DNA from 4 places in the Paenibacillus sp. ClWae2A genome. Region 2 is predicted to be linked to each of the others. Evidence: predicted binding sites of a transcription regulator. Region 2 holds the regulator's gene; each other region holds the start of a gene.
The links. Region 2 encodes Rex, which represses fermentation and respiration genes when NADH is low (regulators of the CRP and FNR family bind a similar motif). Its sites were predicted from a motif close to TTGTGAAATATTTCACAA; they were not measured.
Positions count from the first base shown of each region.

Region 1: QVE09_RS04070 (L-lactate dehydrogenase) is a predicted target of Rex. The motif match lies at 3,292-3,309, and genes of this name have one in related genera.
Region 3: nadA (quinolinate synthase NadA) is a predicted target of Rex. The motif match lies at 2,997-3,014, and genes of this name have one in related genera.
Region 4: QVE09_RS14765 (cytochrome ubiquinol oxidase subunit I) is a predicted target of Rex. The motif match lies at 2,397-2,414, and genes of this name have one in related genera.

Region 1 is NZ_JAULSQ010000001.1:985,868-991,506, reverse strand. It holds gene QVE09_RS04080 (collagen-like protein) at 1-837, shown strand, start outside; gene QVE09_RS04075 (hypothetical protein) at 902-2,110, shown strand; gene QVE09_RS04070 (L-lactate dehydrogenase) at 2,289-3,218, opposite strand; gene QVE09_RS04065 (WD40/YVTN/BNR-like repeat-containing protein) at 3,554-4,831, shown strand; gene QVE09_RS04060 (hypothetical protein) at 4,979-5,188, shown strand; gene QVE09_RS04055 (hypothetical protein) at 5,313-5,585, shown strand.
Region 2 is NZ_JAULSQ010000001.1:1,335,202-1,340,840, reverse strand. It holds gene dinG (ATP-dependent DNA helicase DinG) at 1-2,154, shown strand, start outside; gene QVE09_RS05520 (redox-sensing transcriptional repressor Rex) at 2,374-3,027, shown strand; gene QVE09_RS05515 (amidohydrolase) at 3,014-4,321, shown strand; gene QVE09_RS05510 (cell wall elongation regulator TseB-like domain-containing protein) at 4,359-4,889, shown strand; gene QVE09_RS05505 (hypothetical protein) at 5,190-5,639, shown strand, end outside.
Region 3 is NZ_JAULSQ010000020.1:46,180-51,818, forward strand. It holds gene tilS (tRNA lysidine(34) synthetase TilS) at 1-48, shown strand, start outside; gene hpt (hypoxanthine phosphoribosyltransferase) at 101-640, shown strand; gene ftsH (ATP-dependent zinc metalloprotease FtsH) at 741-2,786, shown strand; gene nadA (quinolinate synthase NadA) at 3,087-4,025, shown strand; gene nadB (L-aspartate oxidase) at 4,061-5,639, shown strand, end outside.
Region 4 is NZ_JAULSQ010000004.1:3,100-8,738, forward strand. It holds gene QVE09_RS14755 (glycosyltransferase) at 1-863, opposite strand, end outside; gene QVE09_RS14760 (tetratricopeptide repeat protein) at 860-2,152, opposite strand; gene QVE09_RS14765 (cytochrome ubiquinol oxidase subunit I) at 2,536-3,951, shown strand; gene cydB (cytochrome d ubiquinol oxidase subunit II) at 3,896-4,951, shown strand; gene cydD (thiol reductant ABC exporter subunit CydD) at 4,953-5,639, shown strand, end outside.

The sequences.
Region 1 (5,639 bases), 350 kb from region 2:
AACGGAATATTTATAGCAGTCAGAAGAGCAGGATCTGACACGATTATTCCTCAGGCTTCCTGGAACGTTGATAAATTAGATGGAACCGGTCCTAGCGGAGCTACGCTTAGTCTGGCTAAGGGGAATATATTTCAAATTTTATTTACTTGGTACGGTTATGGGGTCATTGAGTTTAGGGTCGTTATTCCTGATCCTACGACTTTAGCGCAAGAAGTAATTACCGTTCAACGATTCTCAACAAGCGGGCAAACAAGCTTGGCCGACCCTAATCTTCCTCTCCGTGCTGAAATCTCGAATAGTGGAACAGCATCTGCACTTAATTTATTTGTTGGAGGAAGACAATATAGCATTGTGGGCAGATATAGTCCGGTATTCAGAATTACTTCTGAAAGAAGAACTGTAACTGCAACCGGGACTCTGACACCGATTTTGGCCTTCCAAAGAAAAGCAACTTTCCCGGCAGGTTCAGGCAGAACGAATTCAGTCAGTGTAAAACTTGAAGGGATCGACCTTGTAACCTCAGACGATATATACTACCAGATCATATTAGGCGGAACCATTAATGGAGCCTTTGCAACGTATCCAACGGCAACGACGAATATTCCAAACTCGGAGACAGGTCTGTTAGTAAACAGTACGCTAACGACCATTACTGGAGGTCAGGTACTACTACAAGGCTTAGCAGCTGGCGTAGAAGGCAGTGCCAGAATTTTAGCTTCTGCGTCATTATTGGATTTTCAATTACCAGACACTGAATTTGTCACACTGGCTGTAGCTAACTTAAGTGGTGGTACGAATTCTGTCACTGCAACCTTTAGTGTCACTGAAGAATGGTAGTCAATAAAAAGCGGGGAGAAGAATATTCACTTCTTCTCCCTCTTTCTGCAAAGGAGGAGAAACATTGTCAGATATTATCATCTCCAATATTGGACCAAATGTCAGTTCGCAATTCGATGAGTTGCGTGTAGCACAAAAAACTCCAATTGTAGAGCTAACCTCTGTGTATGGTTTATCGATCCTAAGAGATGCAGTTACGACTACTGGGGCTGGCACGGTTACAAATAACGCGACTGAGTATAATTTGAGCACCACTGCCAGTGGCGTAGACTCAGCGGTTTTAGAAAGTGTATTGCGAGGACGATATGAACCAGGTTATGCAGGAGAGGCGGGGATAGGGGTTCGAATTCCTTCTCTGCCAATAGGTAACCAAGTGGCGCAATGGGGATTATATGATACTCAAAACGGAGCCTTTTTTGGAGTGAACAGTACTACGGTGTTTGTAACCGTACGTAGAGCAGGGGTTGATACGACAGTTCCTCAAAGCTTATGGAATGTAGATCCATTGAACGGGACAGGGCCGAGTGGAGTTACATTAAACTTGTCAAAAGGTAATATATACCAGGTTTTGTTTACATGGTATGGTTACGGAGTGATCGAATTTAGAGTGGTTATCCCTGATCCCGTAACGTTAGCCCAAGAGGTAGTTACCGTTCATCGATTCTCCCCAACAGGTCAAACAAGCTTTGTTGATCCAAATCTTCCGTTAAGAGCACAAGTCGCTAATAATGGAACCGGTGCTGTTTATAGTATATTTGTGGGTGGAAGACAATATAGTATTATCGGAAAATATGAACCAACCTATAGAGTCACTTCCGAAAGGAGAAGAATAACAAATGTTACATCAACATTAACACCCGTCATTTCATTTACAAGAAAAGCTGTGTTTCCAGCAGGTTCGGCTAGAACGAATTCGGTACAGGTGAATTTGGAAGAAATTAATGTTATTTCAACCGTAGATCTAAGTTACCAAGTGCTTGTCGGAGGGACGTTAAATGGAGCTTTTGTTAATTATCCCACAGCTACAACGATCATTCCTGATAGCGAGACCGCACTGCTGGTCAACAATACCTCTACAACAATTACAGGTGGAGAAGTGGTGTTTCAAGGCATTACAGGAGGGGGAGCAGGGAATACTACAATCTTGGCCTCTGAAGAACTTTTGGATTTTACTCTTCCGGAAAATCAGGTTGTAACTTTAGCCGTATTGAATATTGGTGGTCCAGGCTCGAACACAGTTGATGTGGTATTTAGAGTAACTGAGAGTTGGTAATTAGTAATACCCTATAGCTTTTGACATCGGATGATTCAAAATCCAGAAATCAAAAAAATGTTCAAAGATTAGAATCAACGGAATAAATGTTATGTAAACTAAATAAAAATGAGATAGCTAATAACCACCTGAATACTCCTTAATACAGGAATACAGGTGGTCATTTTTTATACGTGGATTACTCCAGTCCAGCGATCTGTTCTTTTAATTTGTTAGCAGATGCCTGGAAAGCCACTTTCTCGGATTCATTCAACGGAAGAGGCAGAATTTCGCGCACACCGTTGCGATCGACAACGCATGGAACGCCCAGATAAACATCCGATACGCCATTGTAATCTTCAAGCAACGTGGACACGTTCAATACGGAGCCTTCGTTGCCGAGAATTGCAGCTACAATGCGGTCAAGAGCAAGGGCGATTGCATAGGAAGTTGCGCCTTTGGCATTAATAATCTCATACGCTGCATTTTTGGTACGGTCGAAGATATCCTGTTGTGTTTCTTCATCCAATTCCAGATCTGTTCCTGCAACGTTAGCCAGGCTCCATACAGGTACTTCGGAATCTCCATGCTCACCGATAATGTGGGCGTGAATACTACGCGGGTCGATCCCTTTATTCTTACCAATCAGGTAACGGAAACGTGCGCTATCGAGCAATGTACCTGAACCGATGACACGGGAAGCAGGCCATCCGCTTTGTTTCCATGAAGTATAGGACAAAATATCTACAGGGTTGGTTGCAATCAGCAAAATACCATGAGAATTCACTTCAGTAATGCGCTCGATAATCTCCTTGAAAATGCTTGCATTTTTCTTCAGCAAATCAATCCGGGTTTCGCCCGGCTTCTGGGAAGCACCGGCTGTAATAATAATGATATCTGCATCTTTGCAGTCGGAATAATCGCCTGCCCATACTTTCACGCCTCCTGTAAAAGGAAGACCGTGGTTCATATCCAGCATTTCGCCGGTTGCTTTATCATGATTCACATCCACAAATACCAACTCGGACGAACGCTGTCTCAACATTAGCGTGTATCCCGTTGTTGTTCCCACCGCACCCATGCCTACAATCACGACACGGCTTGGTTTCAATGCTGCACTGTTTGTCATGTTCATATCCTCTCCTTTTTGGGTTATACTCCCATCCATATTAAGGGATTAGAGAGTATAAAGCGAGTGTTGTCTATAAAATAGTTCACATTTCATGTCTTTTTACCAATTATTTCGTCGGAAAACAGTATAGGATGAAATTAATGGTAATAAATGTGCGACATATAGCCAGAGCATCAGCTGGAAAAAGGGAGCGGGCCGCCCATACGTAGCCAAAGAGCCTTTTACATAAGGTTTGTGGTAGAATAGGAGCAGTGGATTCTGATGAATCGTAAATACAACGCCATAGGACAGGCATGCGCGCCTGTATATTGGATAAGAGAGGTGGAACCCACTTGCGTTCGCAATGGATTAAAATCGCGCAGACAGCATTGCTGTCTATAGGTATAGCAGCTGTACTGGCTGCCTGCACCGACTCAGATCAACCTCCGGAAGCAGAACCTCCGCAGCAGCAGGAGGACGCCGGGAATACAGGGCAGACATTAACTGTCGTTCCCCCTGTGAACAGTACAGAATCTGCAGATATGGCCAAGTACCAAATACAGACCCGCTTGACCGATTTTCAGTTGCTCAATGACAACGGAGGATTGGCGTGGGGCGTGACGCGGAATGCGCTGCGCTTGTACTACACTCAGGATCAGGGAAAGACCTGGACCAATATTTCACCTTCGGAAAATGTACAATTTCCGGCTAACCCTGAATATGGACAAAGCATTTATTTTGTAGATCGCACACATGGTTGGATTGTTCGTGAAGGCATGGGTGGAACAGATACCATGGTGCTTCGCACCAACAATGGGGGCGTAACTTGGAGTCTGTCTTCTCTGTCCAAGACGGATAAAGTGACTGCGATCTCATTTGTATCTCCTGAAAAAGGCTGGATTCTTACCACGGTGGATACCGCTATTGGTAAACAGGACAAGAAACTTTACTTCACCGAGGACGGTGGAATCACCTGGAATCGGATGGCATCCAGTGATGAAGACGGTAAACAGGAAACAGAAGAGATTTCCAAACGTGGATACACCACGGGGATGACTTTCTCGGATCCAAAGCATGGTTTCTTAACAGCGCTTGAGTTCGGCACACCGAAGTTGTATGTAACATCAGACGGCGGAGAGAACTGGAATACTGGACCATCCTTCTTTGATCGAAACAAATTCAACGGGTGTGGTAATTTCAGTGTCAGTTCACCACAATTTTTTGGACGTGAAGCACAGTCAGCCTGGATGTCAATGTCCTGTTCCCAAGGCGAGAGTACGACATTTAATGGTTTTTTCACCACAGATGGTGGAAAGAGCTGGAAGCTGTCCAATTTCACTTTGAATAAACAAACGGGTGCGAATCGTAACCTTTCACCGGTATTTCTAAACGCATTAGAAGGTTGGGCGATGCAAAAGGGCATAACCTACCACACCAAGGATGCGGGCAAAACGTGGAGCGCTCTTCCCGCAAGCAGTGTACTGGAGAAAATTTTGGAAGACTATCCGGAGATTGTGAAGATGCAGATGGTTACCTCCAAGCTTGGCTGGATACTGGTTGAAAATACAGATGCCAAAAGATCGTTGTTATTGCAAACGGTGGATGGCGGTGTACATTGGAAAGTGCTTTAATAGTAAGGTATTACAGATGTGAATAGATAGGGGAAAGTTGAGGAGCCTGAGGGTTCCTTTCTTTTTTTGTTTAGTTTGTGAATTAAATCACAAATAAATCCACCAGAAGGTGATATATTTAACTCAACAAGAGAAGGAGTGATGAAGATGAGAACCAACGGTCAAACTCAAATCACGCAGGCGGATGAATTAACCAGATATATGCTTCAATTATGCTACACATGTGACGATGCCAATCGTTGTACGACAGAGGAAGCGGTGAAGGCTTGCATGGCAGAACACGCACAGGCAGACCAGCCCGAGCCAGCCGAAGGTGGAAATGTAACTCGCGGGTATATGGACTTGATGTACGCTTAGTTATCAAAACTGATCAAAATAAGCTGATATATCAATGTTTTGCCCCTGAAGTACCTCCCTTAGAATAGGATATTGGAAAAACCTCTGGGTTTAGCCGATGAAATTCTAGGGGGTGTATTTTTTTATGGCGATTAAAGGACACTTTGAAAGTGTTATCTTGGTTGTTATCACGATTACTATTGTAAGAGGAACGTTAGCAACTGAATCAGTTATTTATTCCGCGACATCTACGAATGACTTTGGCCCTCTGGCACCACAGATTATCACATTTCCAGCAAAAGATTTCAATCCACCACTCTTACTACAATTGACGTACACTGCTTTTATAGGCACTAGCCTGGTACCTGTTATTCGTGTAGGTCCTGAGAACTTCGATTGGTTCATTGTCTCAGACTAATCTGAACAAAAAGGATAATTATAGTGATATAGGAACAAATCCGATAGCATAGGT
Region 2 (5,639 bases):
CCCCTCGATGGCGTAAGCTTCGAACAATTTATGGATCAGGTTCGGGAGAACCTGAAGGATACGCTGGATCATTACGAAGAGCGGGAAGCGCAGACTCAGATGTTCAGCAGTGTAAGGCAAGCCCTGGATGAAGAGAAACATCTCTTGATCGAAGCTGGAACGGGTACAGGTAAATCTCTGGGTTATCTGTTGCCTGCTATTTACGAAAGTGTGAAGCAAGAACAGAAAGTCATGGTCAGCACGCATACGATCAATCTGCAGGAGCAATTGAGAGAGCGTGACATTCCAATGCTGACCCAAGTGGTTCCGTTTCCGTTTAAAGCTGCTGTCTTCAAAGGACGTGGACATTATCTGTGCCTGCGCAAATTCGAACACAAAATCAATAAACGTGAATTCGCCACACCTAAAGAGGATTATTTCACGGCCGCTCAGATGATTGTGTGGCTTACACAGACCGAAACTGGAGATGATGAGGAGCTTAACCTTAGCGGACGCGGAGGCGACTTCTGGGAGACGGTACAGAGCGAATCGGAGTCCTGTCTGGGAAGATCTTGTCCATGGTTCCGCAAATGTTTCTATCATCGCGCCAAACATGAGGCCGGGTTGTCTGATATCGTAATTACCAATCACTCCAAATTGTTTACGGATGTCAAAGCAGCGCATCAGCTGTTACCAGCCTATGAAAGTCTTGTGATCGATGAGGCCCATCATCTGGAGGATGTAGCTGGTAAACATCTTGGAATGCATATGAAATATTTCACGTTGGTTCATACGCTGACCCGTCTGTTTAAAGACAGTCGTAATGGACAACTGCCTATGCTTCGTTCGCAGTTATCGGGGCATGAAAATTCGGTGCAGTGGGGCTCCATGGTGGATCAGATGTTCCCGCTGGCTGTTGAGGTTAAGGAACTGTGGGATCGGATGAGCGATGCCCTGTTCGGTCTATTGCCTGAACGAAGTGATGCTTCACCGGGCGAGACGGGGCAATTTTCCCTGCGTCTAAAGGCATCTCAAAAACCTGCGAAATGGCAGGAGTTGCAGGATCTGGAGAACCAGATCTATGTGACTCTGGGCGATTTGGTTCGCAAAGGGGACAAATTGCTGCTTGAGGTGAAAGAGGATCAGGATGATTATCAATCGGATAGCTTGATCACGGACATTACAGGACTGCTGAAAGATCTGACCACATTGAAGGAGAATCTGCGTTTCTTCATGCGTATGGATGATGCCAAAACGGTGTACTGGATGGAAGCCAGCGGTCAGTTCCGCAGTAAATCTCTTCAGCTGTATGCTGTACCTGTAGATGTAAGTGCACAACTTAAGGATTTGTTTTTTGATAAAAAGAAAAGCGTTGTGCTTACCTCGGCTACGCTCTCTGTGGATAAGTCATTCCAGTTCATGATTGAGCAGCTTGGCTTGCAGGAAGCAGCCGATAATAATCGGCTGTTGACATCGATGTTGCCATCACCTTTCAACTATCGTGATCAGGCACTTCTGGTGATTCCGCGTGATTTCCCGAGTGTGAAGGGCAGTGTGGGTGATGCGCACTTTGTCAATATGCTGGTGCAATCCCTCGCAGAGACCGCAATTGCAACGCGTGGACGCATGATGGTTCTGTTTACTTCATACAAGATGTTGCGACAGGTCTATGACCCGCTGAAGGAGGCGCTGTCTGGTAACGACATCTCGTTGCTAGGGCAAGGCGTGGACAGTGGAAGCCGCTCCAAGTTGACTCGTAGGTTCCAGGATGCCAAAGCTACGGTACTTCTGGGCACAAGCAGCTTCTGGGAGGGTGTAGATATCCCTGGTGATGCACTGACCTGTCTTGCTATTGTGCGATTGCCTTTCCAGCCACCGAATCATCCGTTGGTGGAAGCCAAGAGTGAGTTGCTTCAGGAACAGAAGAAAAATCCGTTCATGAAACTTTCCGTGCCACAAGCGGTTATTCGTTTCAAGCAGGGATTTGGCCGATTGGTGCGTACAGCGAAGGACAGAGGTATTGTCATTGTTTATGATACACGGGTGATTGAAGCGTACTATGGTAAATTCTTTTTATATTCTTTACCTGGTCCCAAAATGGAGCACATGCTCACGGAGCAGATGGTTCCACGAATTACCGAGTGGTTAGAAAAACCTGCTAATGAACAAGAATAATCGTTGTTTTGTTCGTTATATCATTGCATGACACTATCGTTTGGCGTTAAACTTTATTAGATATTTCCGTATTCGATTAAAGCAGTTGCACGTAAGAACTTATAACCTAAATTACAAGGAGCATTCTGTATAAAATGTCACGTTTATCTTTGAGTTTTATACAGAATGCTCATCTTTTCATCTATTATTTTATCGTGGCCTTGGTAAGGGGGAGCAAGAATGAAATCGGATAAAATTTCGGAAGCGGTGGTACGACGGCTGCCTGTATACTTGCGTTATTTGAGCGAGTTGCATCAGCGTGAGGTGGCTACTGTTTCTTCTCAAGAGCTTGGACAGAGGCTGGATCTGAATCCGGCCCAAATTCGTAAAGACCTGGCTTACTTCGGTGATTTTGGTCGTAAAGGGATCGGGTATGATGTATCCTATTTGATCGAGAAAATTCGTCATATTCTCAAAATTGATCAGCAAATTAATGTAGCTCTGGTAGGCGCGGGTAACCTTGGACAGGCTTTGTCCAACTATAACGCATATCTGAAAGACAACATGAAGATTGTTGCTGTATTTGATGCATATGGACCGAAGATTGGTAGTCAAATCAACAGTTTGACGGTAAAACCAATGAATGAATTGACAGAAGCGGTTAAAACGGACAACATCCGCATTGGAATTATCACGGTTCCGGATACGGAAGCCCAGAATGTAGCCGATCAGCTTATTGAATCCGGAATCGAAGCAATCCTTAATTTTGCACCAACCATTCTAAAAACACCGCCGCATATCCGCATTCACCATGCTGACTTTACAACGGATCTGCTTAGTTTGGCCTATTACTTGGAGACTGGAAAGGACGACGAGGAAGATGACAACAAATAGATGGGTAATCCACAACGGCAAATTTGCCGTTAATGAAGGCGGCACAACATGGAATGTGGTTCAAGGATACATGGTTGTCGAAAATGACAAGATTGTGCATATTGGTGAGACATTGCCGGATGGAGACAAAAATTGTACCAAAGTGGATGGAAAAGGATTGTTCTTCCTGCCGGGTCTGATCAATACGCATGGTCATGCTGCGATGTCGTTGCTCAGAGGGCACGGAGACGATCTTGCATTGCAAGTATGGTTGCAGGAAAAAATGTGGCCGATGGAAGCGAAAATGACTTCAGAAGATGTATATTGGGGAACTTCGCTATCGGTGCTTGAAATGTTGAAAGGCGGAACTACAGCGTTCCTGGACATGTACGATCACATGGATCAAGTTGCCAAAGTTGTGAAGCAATCCGGAGCTAGAGCAGCACTGGCACGTGGTGTAATCGGGCTGTGCTCGGAAGAAGAGCAATTGCGGAAGCTGGAGGAGTCGGCAGCGTTTGCGCGTGAGTGGAATGGACAGGCAGATGGTCGCATTACAACCGTAATCTCGCCACACGCACCATATACATGCCCTCCTGACTACATAGAGAAGCTTGTGCAGGTCGCGAACGACCTAAACCTTCCCCTTCATACACATATGTCGGAAACGCTTCGTGAAGTCGAGCAGAACGTGGCTGATTATGGACTGCGCCCTGTGGCACATCTGGAGAAACTGGGCTTTTTCTCCCGTCCATCTCTGGTTGCACATGCGGTGCATCTGAATGACGAAGAGATTGAGATTCTGGCCCGTCATGATGTGGCTGTATCCCATAACCCGGGAAGTAACCTGAAACTGGCTTCCGGTGTTGCGCGGGTACCTGCGTTGCTGAAAGCAGGAGTTACCGTGTCACTCGGAACAGACGGACCGGCAAGCAACAACAACCTGGATATGTTCGAGGAAATGAGACTGGCTGCATTGATCCACAAAGGTGTATCTGGTGACCCGACGGCAGTGCCAGCAGGCGAAGCGTTACTACTCGGAACGTCATATGGCGCCAAATCCATCTTCTTGAACAATACCGGAGCACTCCAGGTCGGCATGAAGGCTGATTTTATCGCCTTGGACATTGAACAGGCACATTTCTATCCACATACAGACCTGATCTCGCATACCATCTACTCGGCTTCTGCCAAAGATGTAGAGCACGTATGGGTGGATGGGAAACAAGTGGTTAAACATGGTGAATGTCTGACACTTGATGAAGAGCGCATTTTGCGTGAGTCTCAATTGGCATTTGATGGTCTGCTTGCTCGATAATTGCAGGACAGCATCATAGGGAAAGGAAGTTCGGCTTTTGAAGAAAAAAAAGAAGTGGATATGGATTTCGCTGCTTGCACTTGTTCTGATTTTGTTTGGACTTCAGCGTTATTACGTCTATGTCACGCAGGACCAGCGCAAGGAAGAAGCGCTCGCCATACAGGCAGCACAGAAGCAACTGGGCATTACATCCTATGATGAATTGCGCAAGTACATCTGGGGAGACAAAGAAGGCTCTGACAACATCTACTGGACCCTGATCGGCAAAAACAAGGACAACCAGGATGTTATGGTCTGGGTCAAATTCGATGAAAACAATCAACCTGCTACGGGTGCAAACGCTGTACACAGTGAGCTGCTGCAGAATGGCTTGTCCGAAGCGCAGATACGCAATCGCTTTAGTTCCGAAGTTCCTGCCGGTGAGATTAAACGAATCATGCCCGGCGTTGTGAATGGAATATATGTGTGGCAAGTGTATTATAAAGACGGTACGCATAACCACTATCGGTTTTATCGTTTTAGCAATGGAGAACAGGTGGACCTGGTCTACACACTCCCGAACAGCTAGAACAAATAGAGGGACATAGCTAGAGAATTAAAGAAACGAAAGAACCGGCAGACGGATATCAGACTGAACCGGTTCTTTGTGTTGCCTGTAAACATATTTGATTTAAATAGTTAAAATTAATAATTTATTCATATTTTCGCCTTCGAAATTGTATATACGATGTGATATACTCAGATATGTACTCGAAGTTACATTCAAAACAAATAATCCTGTCGAAATTCTCGCAGGAGTCAATGTGCACATATTCGTATATACCAATAAGCCAGTAGGTTAGGCCAAAATCTGGGAGGGGTAATTCACTTGAAGCTAAAAGTATTGCCTATTGCTTTAACTGCCGTCATTTCAGCCGTTGTGTTGTTTGGAGGTTGGTTTGTGTATCGTCAGGTGGCTGTGCAGAATCCGATTGAAAAGATGGTTACCCAGTACGATGGAGTCAATGACGTTCAATTAACTATTAACCGCAATGACGTACAATTGAAACTGGATCTGCAACCTGATGTTGATTTGGGCAGACTGGTACAATATATTCACAAAGAAGGACAGACCTTGATTGGAACACGTTCACTAAAGTTGGATGTTGTGGATCATTCCAGTGAAGCACTGGAGAGTTGGTGGGGTGATGCAATGTTTACCGTAGCTCAGGCGATGGAGAACAAGCAGTACACCGAGATTACACCAACGTTGTCGAAGATGGCAACGAATGGAATAAAGGTAAATACAGCGATGGATGACAACAATGTATATGTCAGT
Region 3 (5,639 bases), on a different contig from region 2:
TCCACAATCCTGTACATGACTGTAGGCGATTCAGCGATTCAGGGGTAGTGGTTATGGTTCAGGTAAGGCTTTCATAGTATAACTTAGGAGGTTCGCACAGTTGCAGAACGACATTCAGGAAGTATTGATCAGTGAAGAAGAAATTCAGAGTAAAATCAAGGAATTAGGCGCAACACTAAGTGCCGAATATGCAAACCGCAATCCTTTGGTCATTTGTGTGCTCAAGGGTGCGTTTATATTTATGGCTGATTTGGTTAAAAACATAACGGTACCTGTTGAAATGGATTTTATGGCGGTATCCAGTTACGGCGCTTCCACCAAGTCATCAGGTGTTGTCAAAATCATTAAGGATCTGGATGTATCCGTTGAAGGACGGGAAGTTCTGATTGTCGAAGATATTATCGACAGCGGACTTACACTCAGCTATCTGATTGAACTGTTAGAAAACCGCGGTGCTGAATCGGTGCGTGTGGTTACGCTGTTCGACAAGCCTTCAGGCCGTAAAGTTGAGTTGGAAGCTCATTACACAGGCTTTGACATTCCTGACGCGTTCATCGTTGGTTACGGTTTGGATTTTGCGGAGAAGTACCGGAACCTGCCCTATATCGGGATTTTGAAGCCGGAAGTCTATAGTAGCTAATATCCTGCCCGACCCAAGCCTTGAGCTGTTCTTGGCTTCTGTTGAGAAGCCATGTCGGGCTATGTTAAAATAATTAAAGTGTCTCGAGAGGAGGTAGGGGATGAATCGGTTCATCCGGAATTCTGGTTTTTATTTGATTCTTTTTTTAGTTGTGGTGGGGATAGTCCAGTTCGTCAGCAATGGCGGCGAAGCCACCGATAATCCTAGATATGATCAGTTGCGTGCAGCGATCAAAGCCAACAATGTCTCTGAATTGACGGTTCAATTCAACGGTCAGACGTATCTCGTGACCGGTCAATACAAGAAGGCACCTGATGGCGCCAAATCAGAAAATTTCTCAACGTATATTCCTCCTACGGATGAGGCAATTAGTGAGCTTGTAGCTGCAAGTGAAACTAACAATTTCCAATATCATCAGGAGCCAATGAAAGGTGACAGCATCTGGTTGACGTTGCTGACTTCCTTTATTCCTTTGATCATTATGTTCCTGCTGTTCTTCTTCCTGTTTAATCAGGCTCAAGGCGGCGGCGGTAAAGTAATGAACTTTGGTAAAAGCCGTGCTCGTCTCTACAACGAAGAGAAGAAGCGGGTTACATTTGAAGATGTTGCGGGTGCTGACGAAGAGAAACAGGAACTTGTTGAAGTTGTAGACTTCCTCAAGGACCCTCGTAAATTCGCAGCAGTAGGTGCACGGATTCCTAAGGGCGTATTGCTCGTAGGTCCTCCAGGTACCGGTAAAACATTGCTCGCTCGTGCCGTAGCCGGTGAAGCGGGTGTACCATTCTTTACTATTTCAGGTTCCGACTTCGTGGAAATGTTTGTCGGTGTCGGTGCATCACGTGTACGTGATTTGTTTGAAAATGCGAAGAAAAATGCCCCATGTATCATCTTTATCGATGAGATTGATGCTGTAGGACGTCAGCGTGGTGCTGGTCTCGGTGGTGGTCACGATGAACGTGAACAGACACTCAACCAGTTGCTCGTTGAGATGGACGGATTCGGAGTTAACGAAGGTATTATCATCATTGCCGCAACGAACCGTGCAGATATTTTGGACCCTGCCTTGCTGCGTCCAGGCCGTTTTGACCGTCAAATTACGGTTGACCGCCCTGACGTAAGAGGTCGTGAAGCTGTTTTGAAAGTACATTCCCGTAATAAACCACTGACCAAAGATGTGAAGATGGATATCATCGCGAAGCGTACAACAGGTTTCTCTGGTGCGGATTTGGAAAATCTCTTGAACGAAGCGGCATTGCTTGCAGCGCGCCGTAACCGTAAAGATATTTCCATGAAGGAAGTTGACGAAGCGATTGACCGTGTAATCGTTGGTACGGAGAAGAAAAGCCGTGTCATCAGTGATCGTGAGAAACGAATCGTTGCTTATCACGAAGCAGGTCATACCATTGTAGGATACTTCCTCGAACATGCTGATATGGTACATAAAGTGACCATTATTCCGCGCGGACGTGCGGGTGGATATGTAATCATGTTGCCAAAAGAAGACCGTATGCTGGTTACCAAGCAGGAATTGCTGGATAAAGTAACCGGACTTCTCGGGGGTCGTGTAGCTGAAGAATTGTTCATCGGAGAAATTGGTACTGGTGCATACAGTGACTTCCAGCAAGCGACAGGTATTGTTCGCAGCATGGTTATGGAATACGGTATGAGTGAGAAATTGGGACCTATGCAATTCGGAAGTTCACAAGGACAGGTATTCCTTGGTCGGGATATCGGTCATGAACAGAATTACTCGGATTCCATTGCCTACGAGATCGATCAGGAAATGCAACGCTTTATCAATGATTGTTACGAGAAATGTAAGGACTTGCTCGTTAAACATTCCAAAGAGATGCATCTGATCGCTCAAACTTTGCTTGAGGTAGAGACTTTGGAAATGGATCAGATCAAGCAATTGATCGAAACAGGTTCTTTGACTCCAAAAGCAGAGAATGACAATGATGGTGAAGGCACACCAACTGAAAGCGGAGAGCCAATCATCGACAACATCGGTGATGTGCGTGTCCGTATTCAAGGTAAAGATGAAACGCCTGAGCCACCAGCCGGAGATATTCCAAACGAAGCTCCGAATCTGGAAAAGGGTAATAACAATAACCCGGATGATGGCGGAACAAAGCCAACGTCTTAATGCATAATACATCTGACTATGACAGCAGGTGAAATCAAGAGAGCCCTCGGGCTCTCTTTTTTTTGTCCATTATTTTAAAAGAGGATAGATAAAGATAAACGGGAGTTAGATGGCGAACCAGTTAGCAAACAGGTGGTTACAGCGCTGTACCGAGCCTTTTTCATTTATTGACAGAGTCGTGAACGTTGTGTAAATTAGTTGTTAAACCGCTTGTGATTCGTTTCTCAAGCGAAGATAACGACTTAGGTTAGCCCTACGAAACAGCGCATGACGCTGTCCCGATAAAGGAGAGGATCACAGGTGGAAGCTCTGGCTTTAGAGCGCAAGGCTGAGATGAACCGTGAGCTGCGTGAGCGGCTTATGGAGTTGAAGAAGGAACGTAATGCCATTATTCTTGCCCATTATTATCAACGTGACGAAGTACAGGAGGTTGCCGACTTCCGTGGAGATTCGTTTCTGTTAGCCCAGAAGGCAGCACAAACAGATGCGGATGTGATCGTTTTCTGTGGTGTTCATTTTATGGGTGAAAGCGCTAAAATTCTTGCGCCAAATAAAACAGTTATTATCCCGGACGAACGTGCGGGCTGCCCAATGGCAGATATGGTGAATGTGGATGGACTACGCAAATTGAAAGCACAACACCCTAATGCCAAGGTAGTTACTTATATCAATTCCTCGGCTGAGATCAAAGCAGAGACTGACATCTGTTGTACATCGGCGAATGCAGTCCGGGTTATTCAATCGGTGGATTCCGACGAAATTATCTGGGTACCGGATAAAAACCTGGGACATTATGTGCAGCAGCATACAGACAAGAAAATGATTATCTGGGAAGGTTACTGCAACACTCACGATATGCTTACAGTCAAAGATGTGGTGGAGATGAGAGCCAAACATCCGAATGCAGAGTTTGTTGTCCATCCAGAGTGTCGCCCTGAGGTTGTAGAAATGGGTGATTTTGTAGGCAGCACAACAGCTATTCTGGAGTATTGCAAAAATTCATCAGCGAAGGAATTTATCGTAGGTACCGAAGATGGTACAGGATATCAGCTCCGTCTGGATAGTCCGGATAAACAGTTCCATTTTGCTACCAAGTTCCTCGTATGTCCCAACATGAAGGTGAACAACTTGAAGAAACTGGTGAAATGCCTGGAAACGATGAAGCCGCAAATCTACGTGCCACCGGCCGTTGCCGACAAAGCCAGAGAATCACTAGAGCGCATGTTGTTGGTAAAGTAGGATGCGCTACTCTTGCTCCAAGACAGGTGAATAACATGATACCGCAATATTTAGTTGATTTTGATCTGTCTGCGCTACCCATGGTAGAGACGGATGTACTGGTTATAGGCTCAGGGATTGCTGGTTTGTTTACTGCCATTAAGGCAAGTGAACAACAACGTGTATTAATGATCACGAAGAAGTCATTACTTGAAAGTAACACCAGATATGCGCAGGGAGGCATCGCTGCGGTTATTGCTGAGGATGATTCACCTGCTTACCACTTGCAGGATACACTTGTAGCAGGAGCGGGCTTATGCCGCTCCGAAGCGGTAGAGGTATTGGTGAATGAGGGTCCGGACGGAGTGAAGGAACTGATTCGTTTGGGTACTTTATTTGATCTGGAGAACGGCGAGTTGGCGTTGACGCAGGAAGGTGCGCATAGCCACCGCCGTATTTTGCATGCCAACGGAGATGCAACAGGATATGAGATTGTACGTGCGCTTGCTGTTGAAGTGAATGAACATCCCGGGATTGAAGTATGGGATGAGCATTTTGTTGTTGACCTGATTACAGATCGAGATCGAGGGGAATGCATTGGCGCTCTGGTTCAGAAGGATGACGGATCGCAAGTGTTCGTGAAGGCACAGGCCACCGTTCTTTGCTCTGGTGGGGCAGGACAACTGTACCGATACACGACGAATCCGGATGTAGCTACTGCCGATGGTGTAGCCATGGCCTATCGGGCTGGGGCTATTGTTCGTGACATGGAATTTATCCAATTCCATCCTACCTCTCTTTGTTACCCAGGGGCACCGCGATTCCTTGTGTCAGAAGCCGTACGCGGTGAAGGCGCATATTTGCGCAATGTGAAGGGCGAACGCTTCATGGATCGATATCATGCCCAGCTTGAACTGGCCCCACGCGATATCGTGGCACGAGCGATTGTTAGTGAGATGGAGTCCACCAACAGTACCTTTGTGTATTTGGATATTACGCATGAACAGCCAGAGATGATCAAGCATCGGTTCCCTACCATATATGAGACTTGTATGCGTTATGGATTGGACATGACAACGGACTGGATTCCCGTTGCACCTGCTGCCCATTACATGATGGGTGGAGTGAAAACGGATTTAAGTGGAGAGAGTAGCATCTCCCGGTTATTCGCTTGTGGTGAGGTGTCTTCTACAGGAGTGCACGGAGCTAACCGCCTGGCAAGTAATTCTTTATCAGAAGCGATTGTATTTGGACGGAGAATTGTTGATCGTATTCAATCTCTTCCTCCGCTTGGTTTATTACAAGGGGCTGCGCCTTCATCTGTGGACATGAATAACAAGATTAACAAGATCATGAACGAGCAAAAGCCGGTATCCGAAAGACGCTTACGGTTACAGAAAATGATGGTTCGTCAGGTAGGCTTGCGCCGGAATGGGGAGGACCTGCAGAAGGCCATGGACAAGCTGCAACAGGAATTGCAATTTTTTGATCAGACACTCACTCATAAGGAAGAGTTGGAGTATGCCAACCTTCTGACCTGTGCCTGGTTAGTTACCAGCGGAGCATTACACCGCGAGGAGAGTCGGGGGGCTCACTATCGTGAGGATTTCCCGGCACGTGATGATATCGTGTGGC
Region 4 (5,639 bases), on a different contig from region 2:
CTGCCTGCCCAGCCGAGATGCTGAACCTTCAGTTCCGTACTGACTCCAGGCAATACAGTGCAGGACAAGGGAAGACGGGGAACGTGATGATTCTGTTGTGGATAAAAATAAGGATATCCAGGCATATACCGTACAAGTGAAGCGGTATGCCGCTTGTGCAGACACCAGAGATCATCTTCCCGGTAGTGGGTCCGGCCACCCCACATATCGTAGAATCGAAATGCAAACCAGTCCGCATACTCCTGATTAATCAGAGTGCGTATGGCTTTCTTGGCCTCTGTGCTATACAGCTCATCCGCATCAACCGAGAGCAACCAGTCGGGACGTGTTCCTGCTGCCGCTTGCCATAAGGTGTTGCGAAGCCGCCATTCCTCGGCGAACAGCGGTTTCTCCAATACTTCCAGACGGACCACCTTTGGATAGGCTTTGCATAGATCCGGGGTTCCGTCTGTGCTGGCATCGTCCACAATCACGATCTCATCCACGAACTCACTCAGATCATGCAATACTTCTTCAAGGTATCGGCCGCGTTCATTGCGAACCTGGAGCATAGCGGTCAGCTTGTTGCCTTTGCTTTTGCGAACCCGACGAATGGAGAAGGGCTCTTTGAATACACTTGTTTCCTCTTGTGTTATAGCAGCATTCTGTTCTTCTTGACCTTGTGTGTCGCCCCAGTGATGCACTTGGCTTCGGATGTCCTGCGTTGGTTGCGCATGATCCGGGGTGTGATCTCCATTTTCCAATGCGTCTGTATGTGTTCGATCGACTGTTTCGGTTGGCGTGTAGGTGGTTTCGGTTCGGATATCCCTGTGCACCATTGGCCCATTCAACTGTTGTCTACGCTTCTTTGGGTCCAGCATCATGGCACCTCCCCAAGCAATTGCTGTACAGCATGATCCAACAACTCCAGCTCGACAATCCGGGCGAGGGCATCTTCATCCTCCAGTGCCATTTCGAGAAAATGTCTGACTGCGCCGTGTCTTTCCCCTCTTAGAGCCAGCGCGCTGCCGGATAATTGCTGATAATCCCGGCGACTGGCATCATCCTGAATATCGACTGCATGCAGGAGCGCCAGTGCCTCTTCCACACGTCCTGTCTCCTGATAAATGCGGAATTTCCAATGTCTCGCGGTTTCTCCGCCCAGTTCGTCCAGGATGCGTAGCGCGGTTCCGTAATCATCATTAATACGCAATAATTCCGCTCGTACAAGTTGATCTTCTCCAGCCTCAAACCAGCGACATAACTGTTCATAATGATGCCGTTCCTGTTCATCGGCTGCACTAATTCCGTACACCCGTAGGGCGTCCTCCAACTGTCCGGCCCGGGCATGAATGGCAGACAAGAATCGATAGTGGGAGATCACACAGTCACTTCGGGCATTCATGACTGCATGGGTGAAGGCCTCTTGCAACGAATGGACGGCCCGCGGATCTTCAAGCAAGTACTCATAGGCTGCCAGCAAAAAGGATATCGTCTCATGTGCACCTGCTTTGGCACGAAGCTGACGGTAGAAGTCGGCACGTACACTGCTTTGAAGCAGGGTGACGCTATCCGGAGTGCCTGACAGGATCTGCCGCAGCGCATGCAGGAAGAACAGTTCGTAGTCGCGGAGAGGGACTTCGAGATCATCCTTTTGCATCGTACCCGCAGGTGCAGGGTCTTCGCCGCCCAGCCAGATAACACGTACGCCTTGGAATAACAGCTTCATATAACGTGTTTCGGAGGATGTACCTACCAGATCGGCAATACCGACCAGTTTGGAAATACTGCTCTCCCATAGCGGAGATTCTGCTTCGTTTCCAGCAGGCTCAGGGAGCAGGGCAATACATAGCTCAGGCTCAAGCGAAGCTGCAGCCATTAGCCAGTAGGGATGGGCGACCACGGCTACGGTGCGAGGTTCCAGTAATAGCTGCTCTGCCTCAGGGAGGGAGATGACGGTGATGACCGGAGGTACATCCTCTGTTTGCGTCAGGCTGCTGACATAATAGACATCTCCCTCGATCGACAGCAGCGCAGCAATATCGGGATAGGGAAAGGATGACCAGCCTCCTTTGCGAGGGAAGAGAACATATCGGACAGGGGGCTGTGCCGTAGTAGCCTCATCCGGGCTGACTTCAGGGGCTGTATCCGGTAACGGCGCAGGATTTTCCATGAATTGTTCACCTCACCTTGACTGTAATATGGAGCGTCATTCTCTCTGCATGTGCTTCATGCTTTCAATTCATATGTAAAGCCCTCACGGCACTTTGCATGATATGCCTGAGACTAACATATGGGCATTCCGTCCCAAACATGAGTATCTTCCATGAATAGATGAAGTTGGCAGGCTGTGATAATAGGCTGAATTTTATCTTTTGTGTGACCAGGATCACTTTTTTTTGCTCTAGAGACGAAGATTGTGATAATTCTCACATGTATAAAATAGGTAATCTGGCACAATACGTTCATCAACGTATTTGGCGGACAGACAGCGAAGGTGCAGCTTCAATGCCAAATACGCATACTGCGAAGTGAACAGAAAGAAGGGGTAACGGTATGGATCCGATTATGTTATCGCGTATCCAATATGCACTTACAACGATTTTCCATTTCTTTTTTGTCCCGCTATCCATCGGTCTTGTACTGTTGGTTGCGATTATGGAGACGTTGTACGTTGTTAAGGGTAAGGAGATTTACAAAACGATGGCGAAGTTCTGGGGCAAACTGTTCCTGATTAACTTTGCCGTCGGGGTAGTCACAGGTATTCTGCAAGAGTTCCAGTTCGGCATGAACTGGTCCGAGTACTCTCGGTTTGTGGGGGACGTGTTCGGTGCGCCACTGGCTGTTGAAGCGTTACTGGCTTTTTTTATGGAGTCTACATTTATTGGATTGTGGATATTCGGATGGGATCGTTTGTCCAAAAAAGTGCATCTGGCCTGCATCTGGCTGGTGTTTGTCGGCACATTCCTGTCTGCGCTGTGGATTCTGGCAGCCAATTCATTTATGCAACATCCTGTCGGGTTTGAGATTAACAACGGCCGAGCCGAGATGAATGATTTCTTTGCACTCATTACGAATGGTCAGCTTCTCGTCGAATTCCCACATACAATCTTTGGGGCATTGATGACAGGGGCTTTCGTTGTAACCGGGATTAGTGCCTACAAATTGATGAAAAAGCAGGATGTGGAGATCTTCCGCAAGTCGTTTAATATCGCGATCATTATCGCTCTTGTTTCCTCATTTGGGGTAGCTTTCTCCGGACATTTCCAGGCGCAATATCTGGTGGAGACACAGCCGATGAAGATGGCAGCCAGTGAAGGCACATGGACAACGACAGAAGATCCGGCGCCATGGACGGTGGTCGCTTTTATCGATCCGGATAAACAGGAGAGTACGGGTGAGATCAAAATCCCTGGATTGCTCAGTTACCTGTCCTACAGCAAGTTCTCCGGTAGTGTCAAAGGCATGAAGGAGCTTCAAGCTGAGTATGAACAGACGTATGGACCGGGGGACTATATCCCGCCAGTACGGACAACGTTCTGGAGTTTCCGTATCATGATTGCAGCGGGTGGTTTGATGATTGCACTGGCGCTATACGGTACGTTCCTAGCCATGCGTAAGAAGCTGGAGGTCGCTGGAAAGTGGTTTATGCGTCTGATGGTATTCGCCATATCTTTGCCGTTTATCGCTAATACGTCTGGTTGGATCATGACCGAGGTTGGCAGGCAGCCGTGGACGGTATTTGGTTATATGACAACCGAAGCCGGGGTCTCACCAAACGTTTCCGCAGGAATGATCCTGTTCTCGACCATCGCTTTTACCGCCGCGTATACGGTTCTCGGAATCGTGATGGTATACCTGTTCGTACGTGAGATCAAGGCAGGGCCGTTTGCGGTCGAGAAGCCAGAAGATCACGATGAATCGGCCGATCCGTTCGGCGTGGATGGAGGTTATTCCGTTGTCACTAAGTGAGTTGTGGTTTTTGCTGATTGCCGTATTGTTTGTTGGTTTCTTCTTTTTGGAAGGTTTTGATTTTGGTGTGGGGATGTCTACAGGTATTATCGCCAAAACAGATCGTGAACGCCGGACCCTGATCAACTCGATCGGTCCGTTCTGGGATGGTAATGAAGTATGGCTGATTACGGCAGGGGGCGCGATGTTTGCCGCCTTCCCGCACTGGTATGCGACGTTGTTCAGCGGTTTTTACCTGCCACTTGTGGTGGTGTTGCTCGCCTTGATTGGTCGCGGTGTTGCTTTTGAATTCCGCAGTAAAATGAAACAGCAGCGCTGGCGCAAAACGTGGGACATTATCATTGTTGTCTCCAGTGCGCTCTTGCCGTTCCTGTTCGGAGTGGTCTTTGCCACGCTGATGAAGGGTCTGCCCATTGATGGGGAGATGCAGTTGCGTGCAGGATTCCTCGATATTGTTAATCCGTACACTGTGATTGGTGGCTTGAGCGTAACCCTGTTGTGTCTGGTTCATGGATTGCTGTTTGCCTCACTACGGACAGTCGGTGATCTCAGAGAGCGTGCCTTGAAGACAGCGCAAAAATTGATGCTGCCGCTGGCTGCACTACTCGCTGTTTACGCGTTAATGACGTATTTCATGACGGATGTATTCACCGTACGCGGCTGGGCTCTTTGGATCATGGTTGTACTTGGCGCAGTCTCGCTTGCACTTGCGGCATACTTTGTTCGTCAGGAACGTGAAGGCTGGGCTTTTGGTATGACTGGGGCAGTGATTGCAATTGCCTTTGCCTCGGTATTTATCGGACTGTTCCCAAGAGTGATGGTGAGTTCCTTTGGAGCGGCATATGACCTGACTGTATACAACGCCGCATCCGGCGCTTATTCATTGAAAGTAATGACAATTGTAGCTTGCACATTGCTGCCGTTTGTTCTCGGTTATCAGATCTGGAGTTATTATATCTTCCGCAAACGTCTGAACGAGCAGCACCACCTGGAGTACTGATATGGGACGGGGGCTGCTGAAGCTGCCGGGCATCCGGCCTGTACTCGCGCTGGCATCAGCGCTGGTACTGTTGCAGGCGATGACGATCATAATGCAAGCCAAATGGCTGGCACAGGCCATCACGGCATTGTTTGAAGGTTCATCCATAACGGAGCAGTACCCGGTACTGCTGTTGTTCCTGGCTGCTTTTGCCGCCCGCTACGCCCTATCCTTCTGGTTACAACTCGTGACTTCACGATATGCGGAGAAGACAGGGACTGATCTGCGCAGACAGATGGTGGAGCAGTGGTTCAGACTTGGACCGCGTTATGCCAAGACGGAGGGCACAGGGCATCTGGTTACGCTGGCACGTGAGGGAACAGCTCAATACAAGACGTATCTCGAACTATTCATTCCTCGCATGTTGGGCATAGGATTCACACCCATCGTCATTCTGCTGTATGTGTTCAAGCTGGATCTGATGTCCGGGGTTATTCTGATGCTGACACTACCGATCCTGATCGTGTTCATGATTCTGATTGGTTTGGCTGCGCAGCGCAAGATAGACGGACAATTCAGATCCTACAAAGCACTCGCCAACCATTTTGTTGATACCCTGCGTGGGCTGGAGACGCTAAAAACATTGGGACAGAGCAAAACACACGAAGGGTCCATTCTGCGGGTCAGTCAGCGGTATCGGAAGGCGACG